3 regions of the Paenibacillus sp. DS2015 genome follow, and region 1 is predicted to be linked to each of the others. Evidence: riboswitches for the same ligand, from Rfam matches in the RefSeq annotation. Region 1 holds a riboswitch; each other region holds the start of a gene.

The links. Region 1 has a riboswitch for cyclic di-AMP ahead of J2T13_RS20550 (3D domain-containing protein). Riboswitches for the same ligand answer to the same signal wherever they lie in the genome.
Region 2: another riboswitch for cyclic di-AMP. It lies ahead of J2T13_RS14845 (hypothetical protein); the one in region 1 lies ahead of J2T13_RS20550 (3D domain-containing protein).
Region 3: another riboswitch for cyclic di-AMP. It lies ahead of J2T13_RS09585 (3D domain-containing protein); the one in region 1 lies ahead of J2T13_RS20550 (3D domain-containing protein).

Annotation. Positions count from the first base shown of each region.
Region 1 covers NZ_JBNPWS010000030.1:13,594-19,258, reverse strand. Annotated here, with positions in the region: gene yabG (sporulation peptidase YabG) at 1-36, opposite strand, end outside; gene rsmA (16S rRNA (adenine(1518)-N(6)/adenine(1519)-N(6))-dimethyltransferase RsmA) at 104-988, opposite strand; gene rnmV (ribonuclease M5) at 994-1,536, opposite strand; gene J2T13_RS20550 (3D domain-containing protein) at 1,659-2,810, opposite strand; cyclic di-AMP (ydaO/yuaA leader) riboswitch at 3,079-3,293, opposite strand; gene J2T13_RS20545 (TatD family hydrolase) at 3,494-4,264, opposite strand; gene J2T13_RS20540 (HD domain-containing protein) at 4,314-5,597, opposite strand.
Region 2 covers NZ_JBNPWS010000016.1:47,741-53,405, reverse strand. Annotated here, with positions in the region: gene hmpA (NO-inducible flavohemoprotein) at 468-1,673, shown strand; gene J2T13_RS14855 (Crp/Fnr family transcriptional regulator) at 1,785-2,282, opposite strand; gene J2T13_RS14850 (hypothetical protein) at 2,467-2,862, shown strand; gene J2T13_RS14845 (hypothetical protein) at 2,859-3,314, opposite strand; cyclic di-AMP (ydaO/yuaA leader) riboswitch at 3,431-3,596, opposite strand; gene J2T13_RS14840 (hypothetical protein) at 3,958-4,323, opposite strand; gene J2T13_RS14835 (YolD-like family protein) at 4,340-4,675, opposite strand; gene J2T13_RS14830 (DNA polymerase IV) at 4,672-5,665, opposite strand, start outside.
Region 3 covers NZ_JBNPWS010000008.1:66,917-72,581, reverse strand. Annotated here, with positions in the region: gene J2T13_RS09595 (Ppx/GppA family phosphatase) at 1-427, shown strand, start outside; gene ppk1 (polyphosphate kinase 1) at 378-2,489, opposite strand; cyclic di-AMP (ydaO/yuaA leader) riboswitch at 2,714-2,896, shown strand; gene J2T13_RS09585 (3D domain-containing protein) at 2,897-3,574, shown strand; gene J2T13_RS09580 (polysaccharide deacetylase family protein) at 3,669-4,526, opposite strand; gene J2T13_RS09575 (dihydroorotate dehydrogenase electron transfer subunit) at 5,220-5,665, shown strand, end outside.

The sequences.
Region 1 (5,665 bases):
ATACGATTGCCGTACGACTAGGTCACCTAAATTCATCAGAACATCACCCCTACCCCATGGTATGGGCGAATGGCCTTATTGGTTCTTCTAAGTTTGCGGTGGCCTATTGAATACCCGCTTCAAGTAACGTGTTACTGAGTGTAGCAAACTCCTGTAGACTAAGCGTCTCCCCACGGCGGGATGGCGTAATTCCAGCTTGCTCCAGTAAAGCATCAATCCGTTCACGTCCTCCTTCGGGCGCGAAACGACTCTTTAGGTTATTAGAAATGGTTTTGCGCCGCTGTGCAAAGGAAGAGTGCACTACATCGAAATAATGTCTCTCATCCTTGACATCAACCGCAGGTCGATCTCGTACTGTAAGGCGAATAACCGCTGAATCAACATTAGGCTGAGGAATAAACACCGTGTTTGGAACGATACAGACGAGCTCAGGCTCACTGTAATATTGAACCGCAATGCTAAGAGTTCCATACTCCTTGCCCCCAGGAGAAGCAGCCATACGCTCAGCTACTTCCTTCTGGATCATGACAACGATATGTTCTAGAGGTAGCTTCTCCTCGAGTAACTTCATCAGAATCGGGGTAGTAACATAATAAGGTAAGTTGGCAACTACGCTCACCTTGGACACCTCACTGAAATTAGCCTTAAACAATTGCTGTAAGTCCACTTCCAGCACATCGGCATGTTCAATCTGAACATGTGGATAGGGTTCAAGTACTTCCTGCAATATGGGAATAAGACGGCGATCGATTTCCACTGCGGTAACGGCACCAGCTACCTGTGCCAATTTCTCCGTAAGTGCTCCAATACCAGGGCCAATCTCTAACGCCCCTTTCGTGGAATCCAATTCTGCCGCATTTACAATTTTAGTTAATATATTTTGATCAATTAGGAAATTCTGCCCCAAGCTTTTCTTAAAAGAAAAACCATGGCGCCGAATGATCTCCTTCGTTCGCCTTGGTGTAGCGATATCATCTATTTCATTCATATGATTTAGCCTCCCTCTTCTATTTGGGCGAGGGCGCGAACAAACTCATCGCGCGTAATCTGAAACATAGCTAAGCGCTTAAGAAATTGCTTGCCGTTACAATACCCAATCCCAAGAATGTTACCCATAGCCATCCTACGTGCAGCTGCTTCCGGGTGAACAAGCAGACCTGCTTGTACCAGATCTTCCATATCAATCAGGCTCTCTGCGCCCTCATAAGAGGTATGTACTCGGGCTAATGCATGCTGAATAGCTGCAGGCGAAGCATTCTCAACCCCAATATCGCCCTTTCGCGTCGCCTCCGCTTCAGGGATGAATGCATGTTTGCATCCAGGCACCTTCGCCGTAATAATTTTGCGAATACGCTCCCCCGCGTGATCAGGATCCGTTAGCACGATCACACCCCTACGCTCTTGCGCTAGAGCAATCCGTTGTAGAATACGGGCATTTATAGCTGAACCACCCGTCTCAATAGTATCTGCATCTACCGCTCTTTTAATGGCTGTGGTATCATCGCGACCTTCCACAACGATAATTTCTTTAATCATACGAATATTCCTCCCTGGACAAGACAACAACAAAAAGAAGAGGAATACACCTCTTCTTAGCATGACATAACAATGATCTTAATATTATAACATTAGAAAGCTGTTGTAAAACCCGAGCAACATTAGTTAAGCTCTGGCTTTACAGGTCCTATTACATAGACTGTTCTGCCCGATTTACGACCGAAGTCGCGTGCATTTTGTAGAGAGTCGAAGTACATATCGATCTTATTCCCCTTGATCGCACCACCCGTATCTTCTGCTCGGCGGAAGCCCATGCCTTCAATGTAAACCCACCACCCTAATGGAATCACATTAGGATCAACAGCAATCGTACGTCCTTCTGTTACACGAGTACCCGAAGCAGTGCGAGTACCTATCCCAGGTTCCTCTGATGAATAGGCAGTCATCGATACATTATTCAGCACTTTCTTGTAAGTGAAATCGACACCTGCCTTACTCACCTGATTGTTGGAGCTTACTTTGGTAATAGTGCTCTTAGGCTTAACCTCAGCTTTAGCCACAACCACCTTCGGTGCTTCTACCTTTGTTCCTACTGCGATTACTTTATGCTGCGCCACGGCCTGCACTTCTTTGCCTACCATACGCATAGATACCAGCTTACCATCTTGGTATATTTTTTCAATATTTTGAATGACCGTTCCGGTCTGTCCCTGCTGTACCACTTTGACTTTGCCCTTCAGGACCGTTGCATCTGCTGTCTTGATAATCCGAAAAGGTACTTTCTCTGTGCGTTGTACAGTTTGTTTATTAATCCGAACGATCTTAATATTCATATTATCCGTGACCGATGTGGTCAGAGAAGGAAATACTTTATCATCGCTCTCTAGTGAAAGTCCTAATTCTTCCATAGCGCCTTTCACTGTGTTCTTAGTTGTAAATCTAGTCTTCGTTTGACCATCTGATGTCACTTGAATCTCGATTGCACGGCGAATAACTATTTTGTCCCCGTCTACAAGTGAACCATTCAACGGCATAGAAACTTGATCTTCTGGCTTCAGTATAATAGCCTCTTCATCCAGCATTTCCTGAAGTATTACCCGACTTGTTTCCACTGCTTTAACTTGACCATCTACCACCAGATACACTTGTTTGCGTGCTTGAAAACTAACAAGCAGCAAAACCAAAAGAGTAATTGCGATTGAAATAATAGCTGCAAGTGAGATCTTAGTTAAATACTCATGCTTCCATCGCAATGCGTAAGTCATGCTGGATGATGGTGAATCATGGGTTTCTTCTTGTTGAAAACCGCCCACTTTCCGATCCTCCTTCATAGCCTCGCCGTCTAAGATAATGCATGATTGTAATTGACGTGACTATTTTTAAATTTTTACAGGACGCGTAACGTGAGATTGTCCTGCATCATGTACCCGTCTGCTCGACATGGTTGTCACCTCCTGTTAAACAACAGTATGATGACATCATTGCCTTTATTCTAAAACAAAAGAAGCCAAAAGAAAGAGTTAGAGGAACTCTTTCGTGGCTTCCGTAATTGTTAGAACAATTGGAATGTATGCACGAGGTTGCCTCTCTTCATAACGCTTACGAGGTTAGCTGTCGGGTTTGGACGAAAGAGAGCCGCCCTATCTTAGGTCACACGCTCATGGCGCATGCCTTCAAATTCACCCCTAGACCCTAGTAAAGAAATCATATATGCCATCATCATCACAAGTTTGTGAAGTGTCCTGTCATATTGGTTTCCCCGTTCTCTTATACAAGAGACTCAGCGAGACTGGTTCAGGAAAATATTGCCGCTCTAATATAGAGCCGCTCATACCACTGAAAAGATGATATCCTGTTTCTATGCATGTTGTAAAGGAGTAATCAACCACAAAAATCTGAATAAATGGTTAAAATAATGTAATATTCTCGCTTAATATAGTTAAAAAACCTTAATCATTCGCTTATACTCGTCTTTTCACCTGTTTTACTCTCTTTTTCACAAAATGCCAAAACGATCCAGTGCATTTTGAGTAGTTATTTGGGCTAATTCTTCGATGTCAATCCCTTTAATTAGCGCAGCTGCCTCTGCCACTAGTCTTACATGAGCAGATTCATTTCTCTTTCCACGAAATGGATGGGGTGTCAAATATGGAGCATCCGTTTCAATCAATAATCGATCCATTGGCACCTGTTGTAAAACCTCTTTTGGCTGCTTCGCATTCTTGAATGTGATCGGTCCTCCAAAGGATAAATGAAATCCCATATCTAGACATAACTTGGCAGTTTCCCAGCTACCTGAATAAGAATGCATAACCCCTCCAACTTCACTCGCCTTCTCCTCACGCAAAATTCTAACGACATCTTCGTGAGCATCACGATTATGAATAACAATGGGCATATTCAGCTCGCGAGCTAGTCCAATCTGCTGACGAAATACGCGATGCTGTACATCCTTAGGCGAGGTATCCCAATAATAATCAAGCCCTATTTCACCAATGGCTACCACTTTATCATGCTTACATAAAGAGGCGATCCACGCCATGTCTTCTTCCTTCATGGTAATGGCATCTTGAGGGTGCCAACCCACGGCCGCATAAATGAAATCATATTGCTCAGCCAACTTCATGGTTGTAGGAATGGTTTCTCGATTAAAGCCAACGTTAATCATTTTACCTACTCCTGCCTTTAGAGCATTCGCAATCACCTCTTCGCGGTCCTCGTCGAATTGTAATGCATCCAGATGCGTATGTGTGTCAAATAACATCATCCTAAAAACTCCTTTCATGTCGATCTCTTGTTGGTATTAAATAGACTATCTATAACTTAAATATACGGGCAACAGCAGGTGAGAACAGCGTTAATACATCTTTGAGCTTTTCTTCGGGATAATAGAGGTGGTTCTTCCCTCGGTGTATTCCACTAATGGAACGCACAATATCTGATACTTCAGAAATTTCCCTCAGACCATCCTGTCGATCCAATAGCAAAATTTGTTTCTGACTGGCCTCATCCCCTGGATGGAAAACATCATAAGGGAGGTCCGTAGGGAAGTCACTCTCGAGATCGTAATCTGGATTTAGACCTACCTTTAGAAACTCTTGTCTAATTTCGCTAATCATATTGGCATCCAACATTTCCAATTCTACATATTTATACAGCCTGCGATGTATAAATCTACTGCAAAGCTCACTTAGTATGTTATCTTCCTCTCCAATCCACTGCATAAATGCAGTCTGAAGGAGTGCTTCATCCATTTGAAGGTATAACTCGACCGTCACATTATCCTCAAACAGCCCTTGCAATGGCTTCAGCATAAATTTAAATTTGAAGCGATCTCTGTAAAGTTCTTTCGCCCGGCGAAAGATTTGGCGAAGTAAAATTTCTGAACTACGCGTTACTGGATGAAAATATACCTGCCAGTACATTTGATAGCGGGACATCAAATAATCCTCCACCGCATGCATACCCGATTCTTTTACAACGATGCGATCCTGATAAGGCCTTAACATTCTTATAATACGATCAACATCGATCGTACCATAATTTACACCCGTATAATACGCGTCGCGTAGCAAGTAATCCATACGATCGGCATCTAATGGACTTGATACCAGGTTAACGACGATAGGCTTATCATACGTTTTGGCAATGACCGAGGCTACTTTTGCTGGTAGTTCAGGATCTACCTCACTCAGAATGTCATGTACTTCAGTATTCCCCATAATAATGCGGCAAGTCCAGTCCTCATGATTCATATGAAAGGCTTCTTCTATAGAATGAGAAAAGGGTCCATGACCTAAATCATGCAAAAGCGCAGCACAAAGAGTTAATAACTTTTCTTCCTTCGGCCAATCCGTATAATGGTTCCTTTCAAATAATGAAATAATTTGACGCGTGATTTCATAGACCCCAAGTGAATGAGAGAATCGACTATGTTCTGCCCCATGGAAAGTTAAATAGGAAGTCCCTAATTGGCGTATTCTACGCAACCGTTGAAATTCTGATGTATTAATCAAGCGCCAAATGGTCGCATCTTCAACATGGATATAATTATGGACCGGGTCTTTGAATACTTTTTCCTCATTTAGACGACCTAACATACTTCATCAACTCCTTTTTTGATCATAAATCGGCTGTTTTTCGACATCTTTTGTCGAATCATGTCTAA
Region 2 (5,665 bases), on a different contig from region 1:
CCCTTCGCATCTTCAGCTTCCTTCTTTCGCAGAGGTTGTTGTGTCATCAACTATCCGACATTGCTCTACGAAAGACGCTAAGTGTATGAGAGATCGTAACGTTTCCAGATCGTCCTTTGGGGAATGTTCCTTCGGGGACACATGGTATCCTGATCCTTTCTCTTATTAGATATATTCTGACGTTATTATAACACCATTTAGAGCATTGCTAAACAGCTAACCTGATAAAAGCTGTATTTCCCTAGTTATATTCCAACTTTCCCTTTTGAGTGGCTACGAATGAGATCGAAGCATTTCGGACAAACCTTCCACACTTTCTGCGATTCACAGTGAATAATATCATTGCAATTTTATTTTCGTTCACATTTTATCAACTTTTCCTGTGACGAAAAACACACTTTAGCTTATTCCCCTTCGATATACTTTAATATGTAGCAAATATTTCATTGCAGAAAGAGGTAATGGTTATGTTAGACCCACATATTATTGAAATTATTAAATCAACTGTTCCCGTATTGCAGGTTCATGGGAAGTCTATCACTACTGCTTTCTACGGAATGCTATTTGAGAATCACCCCGAACTGCTGAATATATTCAATCATGCCAACCAACGTCAAGGCAAACAACAAGCAGCCCTTGCTAACGCCGTGATCGCCGCAGCTGCCAATATTGATCAACTAGAGAACATTCTACCCGTAGTGAAACAGATCGCTGTGAAGCACCGGGCATTAGGCGTCTTGCCGGAACATTACCCTATTGTAGGTGAAACGCTATTATCAGCTATCCAACAGGTACTTGGTGATGCAGCGACACCAGAAATTATGGATGCATGGGCCCAAGCCTATGGCATAATCGCTGATGCTTTTATCGGTATTGAAGGTGAGATGTATCGTGAAGTAGCAGAGGCACCTGGGGGTTGGTCTGGATTCAGAAACTTTGTTGTAAGCCAGAAAGTAAAAGAAAGTGAACTCATTACTTCCTTCTACCTCTCCCCTCAGGACGGAGGCGCTATCTCCTCTTATTTACCGGGACAGTATATCACTGTACGCGTTCAACCCGAAGGTGAACAATACACCCACATTCGCCACTATAGTCTATCAACAGCATCTGGACAGCCTTATTACCGTATCTCCGTTAAACGAGAAGACGAAGCTGTTAATAAGCCAGCAGGCATTGTATCTACTTACTTACACGAAGCCGTTGATGTGGGTAATGTATTGGAAGTCAGTACCCCAGCTGGAGTCTTCACACTGGATCAAGGTATAGATATCCCAGTAGTTCTTATCAGTGGGGGGGTTGGACTAACTCCAATGGTGAGTATGCTAGAGACATTGGCTACGGAACAGCCTGAGCGTGAAGTAACGTATATTCATGCTGCCATCAATGGAAGACTACATGCGATGAAGGGATTAATTAATGAACTGGTTCAATGCCATCATCATCTGAAATCCTATGTGTGTTATGAATCTCCAGTGGAAGGGGATGTCTATGATAAATCCGGTTACATTGATCTAGCCTGGCTTCAAGAGGTAGCAGACCCGAACGCCGACTTCTACTTCTGCGGACCTACCCCTTTTATGAGCGCCATATATAAGATACTGTTGGAATGGAACGTGCCTGAGGAAAGAATCCATTTTGAATTCTTCGGTCCAGCGGGTAGCTTGATAGAGTAACGAATAAGGAATTATAGTATTAACTTTAGAGTAACATGTAATAATAAAGGGTCTATTCCAAAAAGGTCTATCCCGACCTGAAGAATAGACCCTTATTGGTTGTTGCATTCATTACTTTAATCGCAACAAACGATTCACCGTTTCTCTACGCACACCAATCAACTGCCCAATTTCCTCTTGTGTCAGCAGTTCCGTCACATCTACCCCATGAGAGTAGTCATGTAACCATTCACTAAGTAGCTCCAGACGCTCCGCCGGAGTCCCCACGGTTAGATGATCCAAACGTTGCTGCATGAAACGTAATTTCTCCTGTAATAATAGTGCGACTTCCATTGGTTTATTGTGATCCTCCCGCAGTTGACGATACCATTCGGTAGCAGGTATGGCTTCCACTTCACTACGCATAAGTGCTATAGCGGTACCGTGGGCTTCTTTAGGTGTAATCAGGGAATGATGGGGTACCGTTTCTCCGGCGTATAGAATGTTGAACAGCACCATATTTCCATTCTCATGTAACCTTGTCACCTTAAATAATCCACTTTTGATATGGTATAGATATTCCCCACCATCACCTTGATGAAATAAAATTTCTCCCTTATGTAAAATCATTATATTATGTTCCTCCATTATTTAAACTTAACCAGATTTATTCAACCTTATCTAGTTAGTATAACAGATGGTTATCATTCTCTTGCAAAAATTGGTGCTTGCCACGGGGAATACTTCTCCCTTAGTATGAACATAATAAGAACATGTGTTCTTATTATCAAAATTCATACGAGGAAGTGCTGTCATGAAAGCTACCCCTCCCGCTCCATCAGAAGAGGATGCCCTACTAGTTAAGAATTACTTATTACACATGATTATGCTAGATGTTCTAGAGCGTGACATTCAATCTATGGTGACCCTCTCACTCAAGATGCAGCCATTATATATTCGAGGGTTGTCAGGAATTCAAAAACAAGTAATGAGTCACCTCTCCACCCTTCGTCTTCATATGGGGGCTCGAGGTATCCGTATCTACCAAGAATCACGTACGAATTCTAGCGTTGAGACCTTATATCTGTGTCGAGGATATCATCGCCGCCTCTTCATGCCCCTGTCCTATATCAAATCAGAAGTAACACTTAAATTAAACATATATTTAGGAGCAACATCCACACTTCCCAATTCGAGAATAGAGTACTAAAACGCGAAGTACGCTTGGGAACGATCAAATAACAAAGAACGCTCCCGAGAATGACTGACCCGTTCCAGTTGCTGCATAGGATTGTTTAGATTCGAAATCAGGTCAGTCAATGCGCATTCCACTAATATCTTCCTTTCAGGTCCCCATACTTCATCTTTGTCTTGCACATAGCGTATACTCTCCGCGATAGAAAGACCTTTTAAACGTATAAATACAGAGGCCCATTGAACGAGGTCTATATTCGTTCTCGTGTCTGGTATGGTGTACTCTGCATACCCAGCCACGCCGCAACTGAATACCTTTAACAATCCACATATGCAAAGTGCGCTGCCCAAAGGATTACAATTCTCTATTGGTTCGGAATCAAATCGAAATATTTCCATATGACTTACTTTTAATTCAGACCGTTCCTTCTCTTCTAACCAAGGGAAATACCCGGTTAATTGCAACATGACAGGATTCTCCTCATCTACAAAAAATAAAATACAAAGAAGCCCTAAGAGCAGAGAAACTCGGCTCATGGGCTTCTTCCACAGTAAATAGACGCACTGTAGAGGCTACGGTCGCAGTTCTCTCTCAACTACGCTTACGAGGTTAGCTGTCGGATTCGGGCTTGAGAGTGCCCTACCTAAGTGCTTGTGTGGCAAGCATAAGGATTCACCCCATGAGGCCGTATTCGCGGCTCTCGGTTGGTTCCCCCATTTCCCTATTCGGGAATTCAGCGTTGGAATGAAAATGTTAAGTTATTGAAATGAATCATACGCTCTATGGAATTCAAAAGTAAAACTCTAATAAGAGGGTTATTCTACGTATTTCGAATGAAAACACGAGTGAAAGCGAATACATATTGAATACACATTGATTTTGTACATAAATACTACGTTATGCTTGTGTTATCAATAAATATTAGAGAACGAGAGAAATAAGGAGTTAGATACAGTAAATTGAAGATATATATTGAATAAGTCACCCATAATGTTCTATATTCCCAGATTTGCATTCATGTCTTTTTTTACAGAAACAATCGCCAGGGGTATCATTCATCTCATTAATACAACAAGAGATTATGAACAGAATACCAGTTATGTCAATTTATTAAAGAGTAGAGGCGGTTAAGTACTCGACCAACATAACCTCCGAATCATACTTAACTTTACTCCATAACATTTCAATTTGTTGTTGGTATCCCCTACATCTATATTGAGCTATAAGCCTATCTGCAGTTCTCGATTGGGCGATTATCCTCATATCCTTACTGATCAATTCATTTTTAACGATATGCAGATCTTTACTAACTTGGTTCTGGACGCTGTCTAAATACTCACTAAACCACTTTCTTAAGCTCATACTGCTATTTATTACTCGCTGCTTGTCATACTCTAGAACATCAAGCAATATGGGTAGTTCAAGATATTTTTTGACAAGTAGCAGTTCTGGCCCTGTCTGACTCTGTCTCACCATTATGCAAGCTTCCTCTCTACATGAACTGAACACTTACAATTTCGTCAAAATCAATCCATTCCAATCCTTCTTCGATCTCCATCCTAATTTTCTTTGTGAACGGGCTTATTTCTGTTACTACCCCACAGATTACATGAGGCTCATATTCACTAAATAATCTAACTTTTATGACCTCTTTGTAATGTAGTGAATCACTTATATTTCGGGTCATGATCTCCAGTTCATCTTCGTGGATGATTGGACGACTTTGTCTGTTGTACTGTTGCTGATGTTCAATAATACGTTCTTTATGTTGAGGTAACATCATCCGACTCGATTCCCACAATCCATTCCCATGAAGTTTTTTGCTCATCTGTAATGCCCCCCAATTTTAGCAGCTCTGTCCACTGCCTGCCCTGCCGAAGTTATTGAACTTGCTCTTAGAATGGAAATATCTCCAAATCGGTCCTTTATATCATCCATAACCTTATCAATAGCCCTTTGATGCTCCTTATCGTCAAACAAGGTTAACTGATAAGAATCAGCACCGGATAGCTCGGATAACGAAATGGCTACTCTTCTAACAGGCTGCCTATCCCAATGCGTATGAAAAAGTTTCTTTGCGACTTCGTATACCTCACGGGTTATGTTTGTAGGATCTTCCAGTTTCATTTGTCTATGAAATCCTGTAGGTCGGTCAAAGTCAGCACCAGAAACACTTATGGAAACCACACTCCCCATCAATCCCTTTTTCCTTGACCTCCTGGAGACCTCTGTACAAATATCAAGAATAACCGCTTCAATTTCCCATGCTTGCGTATAATCTCTAGGAAGGGTCATCCCGTTCCCAATATCTTTTTGAACATTATGCGTTGTTACGGTTACAGGCGAGTCGTCGATCCCATTGGCAACACGCCATATCACTTCCCCATTAACTCCCCATTTCGATCTTAGTTTATCTAGAGGCGTTGTCGCTAAATCCCCTATGCTTCTAATCCCCATCTTCCAAAGGTGTTGCTGCATCTTTGACCCGATTCCCCACATGTCTCTAACGGGTTTATCCCAGATGTATTTATGTAGCTCACTTTTCTGTAAATGAAATATACCCTCTGGCATCTTCTTCGCAATCATGTCACAGCAGAGCTTAGCGATTACTTTATTTTCTCCAATTCCGGCTCTGGCAAAAATTCCTGTCTCGCTGTAGATTTTATTCTGAATTTGCCTTGCTAGATCAATTGGATTATCAGCAAATAAGTGCATCGAGGAAGTATGGTCTGAGAACATTTCATCAATGGAGTAAGACTCCACTAAGTCCGTAAACGACTCCATAATCTTCATGATTAGCGTCGATACTTCTATATAC
Region 3 (5,665 bases), on a different contig from region 1:
GATGTTGTACCAGATAGGAGGACATATTAATTATTATCAATATAATCGGCATACTCATTATTGGCTGATGAATGCTTCCATTAGAGGTCTGACTCATCGAGAGATCATTCTGTGCGCGCTAATTGCTTCTTATAACACAAAAAGTCGGAAGCAGAAATTGTCCCATGAATATAAGGACATATTGCTGGCTTCCGACGAAGAATGGATCCATAAATTAGGATCACTGGTGCAACTAGGTATTGCGCTAGATCAGAGTGAGACACAAGTGGTTCAATCCATTCAAGCTAATGTTGTTAACAAAACCTTTCATCTTACTGTCATTAGCGATGCGGAGACATGGATTGAACAAGAAGAAATGGAAAGTGCTATGAAAGTGTTTAAGAGTGCATGGAATCTGAAATTGAAGATAGACTTTCCTTCCACTTGATAACATCCATGGCTTCGAACTGGCTCCTAAAGGGGGCTAGTTCTTTGTTTTTGAATTCATAGTTTCCATTATTTTGTAGAAATCTAGCCTTCACATTATCTTTAAGGGATAGATCCAGAATTTGGACAATTAAATTTCGGATATGATCATCGTAGACAGGACACATTAACTCAATTCGTCTAGTTAAATTGCGTGTCATCCAATCTGCACTAGAGATCCAGAGCTCCGGGTTACCCCCATTCTCAAAATAATAGATCCTCGTATGCTCTAGAAACCGATCTACAATACTTCGAACCGTAATACGCTCACTCAAGTTAGGGACTCCAGGACGAAGACAACACACCCCACGTATAATCAGATCGATCTGAACGCCGGCTTGTGATGCGTCATACAGCTCGTCAATCATTTCTTGGTTAGATAGTGAGTTCATCTTGGCGATGATTTTTGCAGGTCTACCTGCTGTAGCATGTTCGGCTTCTCTCTGCATAAGCATGGAGAGGGTATTACTCATGTTCGATGGAGCTACAGTAATAGCGTCCCACTCATGATTACTTGAGTAACCGGTGATTTGGTTGAATAACTCAGACGCATCTAGACCAATAAGGTGATTGGAAGTGAACAGGCTTAAATCCGTGTACACCTTAGCGGTACTATCATTATAATTCCCCGTACCTACGTGGACATATCGACGTAATTCACTGCCTTCCTGACGGACGACGAGTGTGATCTTCGCATGCGTTTTTAGACCCACTAAACCATAAACAACATGACATCCTGATTTCTCAAGTTTTCGAGCCCAAGCGATATTACGCTCTTCATCAAATCGGGCTCTTAGTTCCACTACGACCGTCACTTGTTTCCCTGATTCAGCCGCGAGAGCTAGGGCTTGAATCAAGGGTGAGTTACCACTCACACGATACAGGGTCATCTTAATCGCCATGACATGTTCATCCTCAGAAGCTTGAATGATGAAATCTGTCACGGATTCAAAAGATTCATAAGGATGATAGACAAGAACGTCACGTTCATGGAGAACTTGGAAAAAGTCTTCATTTTCTTCAAATTCGGGTGGATATACGGGCTCAATAGGTGCATAGATTAATTTAGGATAACCTTTCAACGAACCCACGAAATTTCGGAGAAAGCTGAGATCTAAAGGACCTTCAATATCAAATATGAAATCAGTAATTTCAAATTCTGTTTGGAGTTGACTTAGTGCATAAGGGTGAATCCCTTTTTGAACCTCCATCCGGACAGGCGCTCCCCATCTACGTTTACGGAGTTCCTTCTCAATCTCCTCTAGCAAGTCTTCGGCACCTTCCTCATCAATCGTGAGATCAGAATTACGTGTTATCCGGAACTCATGAACCGCTACGGGATCATATCCACTAAACAAAGTATGAATATGCTGCTTGATGACCTCTTCTATAAAAATGAATTGGCGCTTCTTGCTGTTTGTACGATGAGGTAGTGGAATACATCTCGCAAGATTAGATGGAATTTGTAATATGGCGAAGTAGGGATCTTCTTCGGTACTCTCTTGTCGATTAAGCACAACTGACAAATATACATATTGGCTATGAACAAGCGGAAAGGGTCGACTCTGGTCAACGGCCATAGGTGTTAACACAGGGAAGATGATATCTTGATAATATTGTTCCATAGCTTGTTTTTGAGCGGCGGTCAAATCCTCATAGCTAGAAAAAACGATTCCCTCTTTACTTAATTGTCGTGAAATATCACGAAAAGTCCGGTATTGCTCGCTAATCATTTTGGATACTCGTTTCATCAGGCGTTTGTATAATCCTGAGGGTGTATAACCTGTAAAATCCTTTTTAGTATAACCGGCCTTAATCTGATCTTGAATGCCAGCCACGCGAACGCTCATGAACTCATCTAAATTTGTCGAGACAATGGCTAGAAATTTGGCTCTTTCTAGAAGCGGGTGATCTGCATCCTGTGCTTCTTGAAGAACGCGCCAGTTAAATTCAACCCAGCTTAAATCACGATTTAAGTATACGGACGTCGTTGTACGGTTTATTGTTTTCTGTTCTTCCATCATAGTGCCCCCAACAGGTCAATCAATATGTTATTTAGTTTCAATAATATTCTACTATATTTAGGTATGTACAATTGTAAAATCTATGTTAAATATGATCAGCTCAGTGTAAACAATGAATAATACACTCGAATTAGTATATGAAATTCTACAGAAAAAATAATAAAAACAAAAATAAATATCAAAATGGTAACAATTTCATGTGTAATAGTTACAAAGTTGTGATATATTCATACATGCCAAAACTTTTTGATTAAGGAAAAGTGTGGGGGACTTTATTGATGGAACGCAGGACGATGATTGATCGCTATTCCTGATTCCTTGGGGTGAATCGCGCGTATAGGGCGTGTAGGGTGAACTTCCTAATCCGAATCCGACAGCTAACTCCGCAGGCAAAATAAGGAGGAACTATGAAGAAATTTTCTACTATCAAAATAATGACAGCCATTATAGGCATTTCAGCAGCAATGCAAGTGGCTCCCGTTCACGCAGATCAGATTCATGTCGCAACCGCTGGAGATACTTTTTATAGTCTCACAAAGGAATACAAGGTGGATTTAAACAAGATGATTCAAGCTAACCCTAAGGTAAGTGCTACGAATATTTATGAAGGTATGAACCTTAGCATTCCAACATCTAGTACAGTGGTTAAGCAATCTGTAGCTTCTGCAGCGACTCCAATCACAGCGAAGCAAGTTTCAACAACAAGCCTTCTTAATGTTATACCCGAAGATAGTAAGGTCGAAGCATGGGGCAAAGTATTTAACTATTCTAAGACGATCAATGTAAAAGCATCAGCGTATTCAGCTGCTGCTAGCGAGAATGGGAAATGGGGCGCAGTTGATTATTTCGGTAATCCACTGAAATTGGGTACTCTAGCTGTAGATCCAAGTATTATCCCTTTAGGCACTAAAGTGTTAGTAACGGGACATAATCATGCGGGTCTCCCTAAACAAGCATTTGTGGCTACAGCCAAAGATGTTGGCTCAGCTATAAAGGGACATCGGATTGATATTTTTATCCCTGGAAGTCAAGCTACTGTTCGTGATTTTGGATATCAAAATGTTGAGTTGTATATTATCAAATAAATATTGATTTTTAGGAGCCGCTCTCGATCGTTCGAGAGCGGCTCTTTTTATAACATGAAGTTTCTCTAACGGCTAATATTCCTTACAGACACACTCACTCTCTCTTTAAGGACGGTGAAGTTGTCTTTTCTTTACTCATCGAAATATGAAGCATATCGGCAACCAGAACGAATGTATAACCTTTATCTCTTAGTTCTTGAATGACCTCAGGCAGAGCTTCAATGCTACCTTTAAGATCGGAACCTTCTCCACCACCTGCATGCTGAAGAATAATGGAGCCAGGACCAACAGAGGACAGGATGTTTTTCTTGACCTCTTCTTTACTAAGACCCTTCCAATCTAAGGAGTCCACGTTCCAATTAATTATTTTATATCCATGTGCTTTAGCCCATTTCAGCTGGGATTCTGTGATATCACCGTAGGGTGGTCTAATGAGTCGAGGGCTGTACCCCACGATTTGATGGATGATCTGTTCTGTCTTTAGAATCTGATCTTGAAAGCTATCGAACGATATTTTACTGAATTGTGGATGATTATACGAGTGATTACCGATAGAATGACCTTCTCGATTCATTCGAGCCACAAGCTCAGGATGCTTCTTAGCCCGTTCACCAATGACAAAAAAGGTTGCCTTTACATGGTGTTTGTCTAACACATCCAACACTTGTGCTGTAAATCTAGAGTCAGGCGCGTCGTCAAAAGTAAGAGCAATTTGTTTAATTCTTTCTCCCCTTGTTTTTATGGTCTCAGGGTATTTATGATATAGCTGTGCTAAGGATGATATCTGCTTATCTCTAGCTGATGGTTTGACGCCTGCGGAGTTAGCAGGTACTGAAGTGTCAGGTTGTTCTGGAGACAGGGGTGGCGAGGAATTAGGTAAAATGGACAATGCAAAAGTCACTTCACACATAGAAAAAAGAAGAACTATACATATAAGTAACCTTTTCAGCATAATTGATGATCTCCTTTGTTATGTAAGGTTGGTTGGCCAATATCTCTTTTGTTATGTCCGAATGGAGTATGAATTATGCTTATACACATCAAGTAGTTCTTTATTTATTTCGTGAAGTTAGATGATATAATGAAGGTTCTAAATTGTAATCAGAACTTGCTTGAGACATAGGCCCATGCAGATCATCAAATACGATAACTTTAGCATGGTTTATTTAAATAAATAGGGTCAAGGAGGGGAGTTCTCAGTGAAACTAATCTGGTTAGCGATCTTTGTGTTCATTATTGTACTAGTTTTGTTATTATCCGTTAGGTCAAGAACTAGGAAACCGAGCGGAAATGTCATTAAGTTTCAGAAGAGGGATAGCAAGCGGGGGTTACAGAGATGTACCTATTGCAGAAAAAATAGCAAATTAACTTTCTACGCAAGTGATAATGGAATGGTAGTAGGAGTTTGTAAAGCATGTAAACCGAAGGCAGAATCTCGAGATATGCTTCCGATCTAATGAGGATAGAGTGAAGAGACGAAATTTGTCGTCTGAGAGCGTTCTCATCACGACTATAGTGAAAAAAGTCACAGACCACTTCTATATGATAAGGCATGTTTAAAGAAGCTTAATTATCAATTTTTTATCATTGATAAAAGTGTCAAGCCATAATAGAGTGGATTGTTTACTATGGGAGGTTTATAGATATGGGAAAGGTAGTATCCAACGTAAAAGTAGCGGAACAAGTATACTTGTTACGAGTAGAAGGCAATTATGAAGGCAGCATGGGACAATTCTATATGTTACGCGCTTGGGGTCATTACCCGTTACTCTCTAGACCCATTAGCATATTTAATAAGGATGATGAAAGTATAGAGTTTCTGTATCAGGTTGTTGGAGAAGGAACGGCTCTCTTAGCTTCATTGCGTTCAGGTGATACCCTACAGCTGGAAGGGCCTTTTGGAAATGGATTTCCTGTTGCAGAGGGACGAGTGGCGCTCATTGGCGGTGGGATTGGTATAGCCCCATTCTACTACTGTGCGCAGCAAATAAATTCAGATATTTATCTTGGATTCAGTACAGAAGCTTATTTGCAGGATGCCTTCAGTAAACTTACAAGTTCTCTACATATTAATGTGGGTGGGATTGTAGT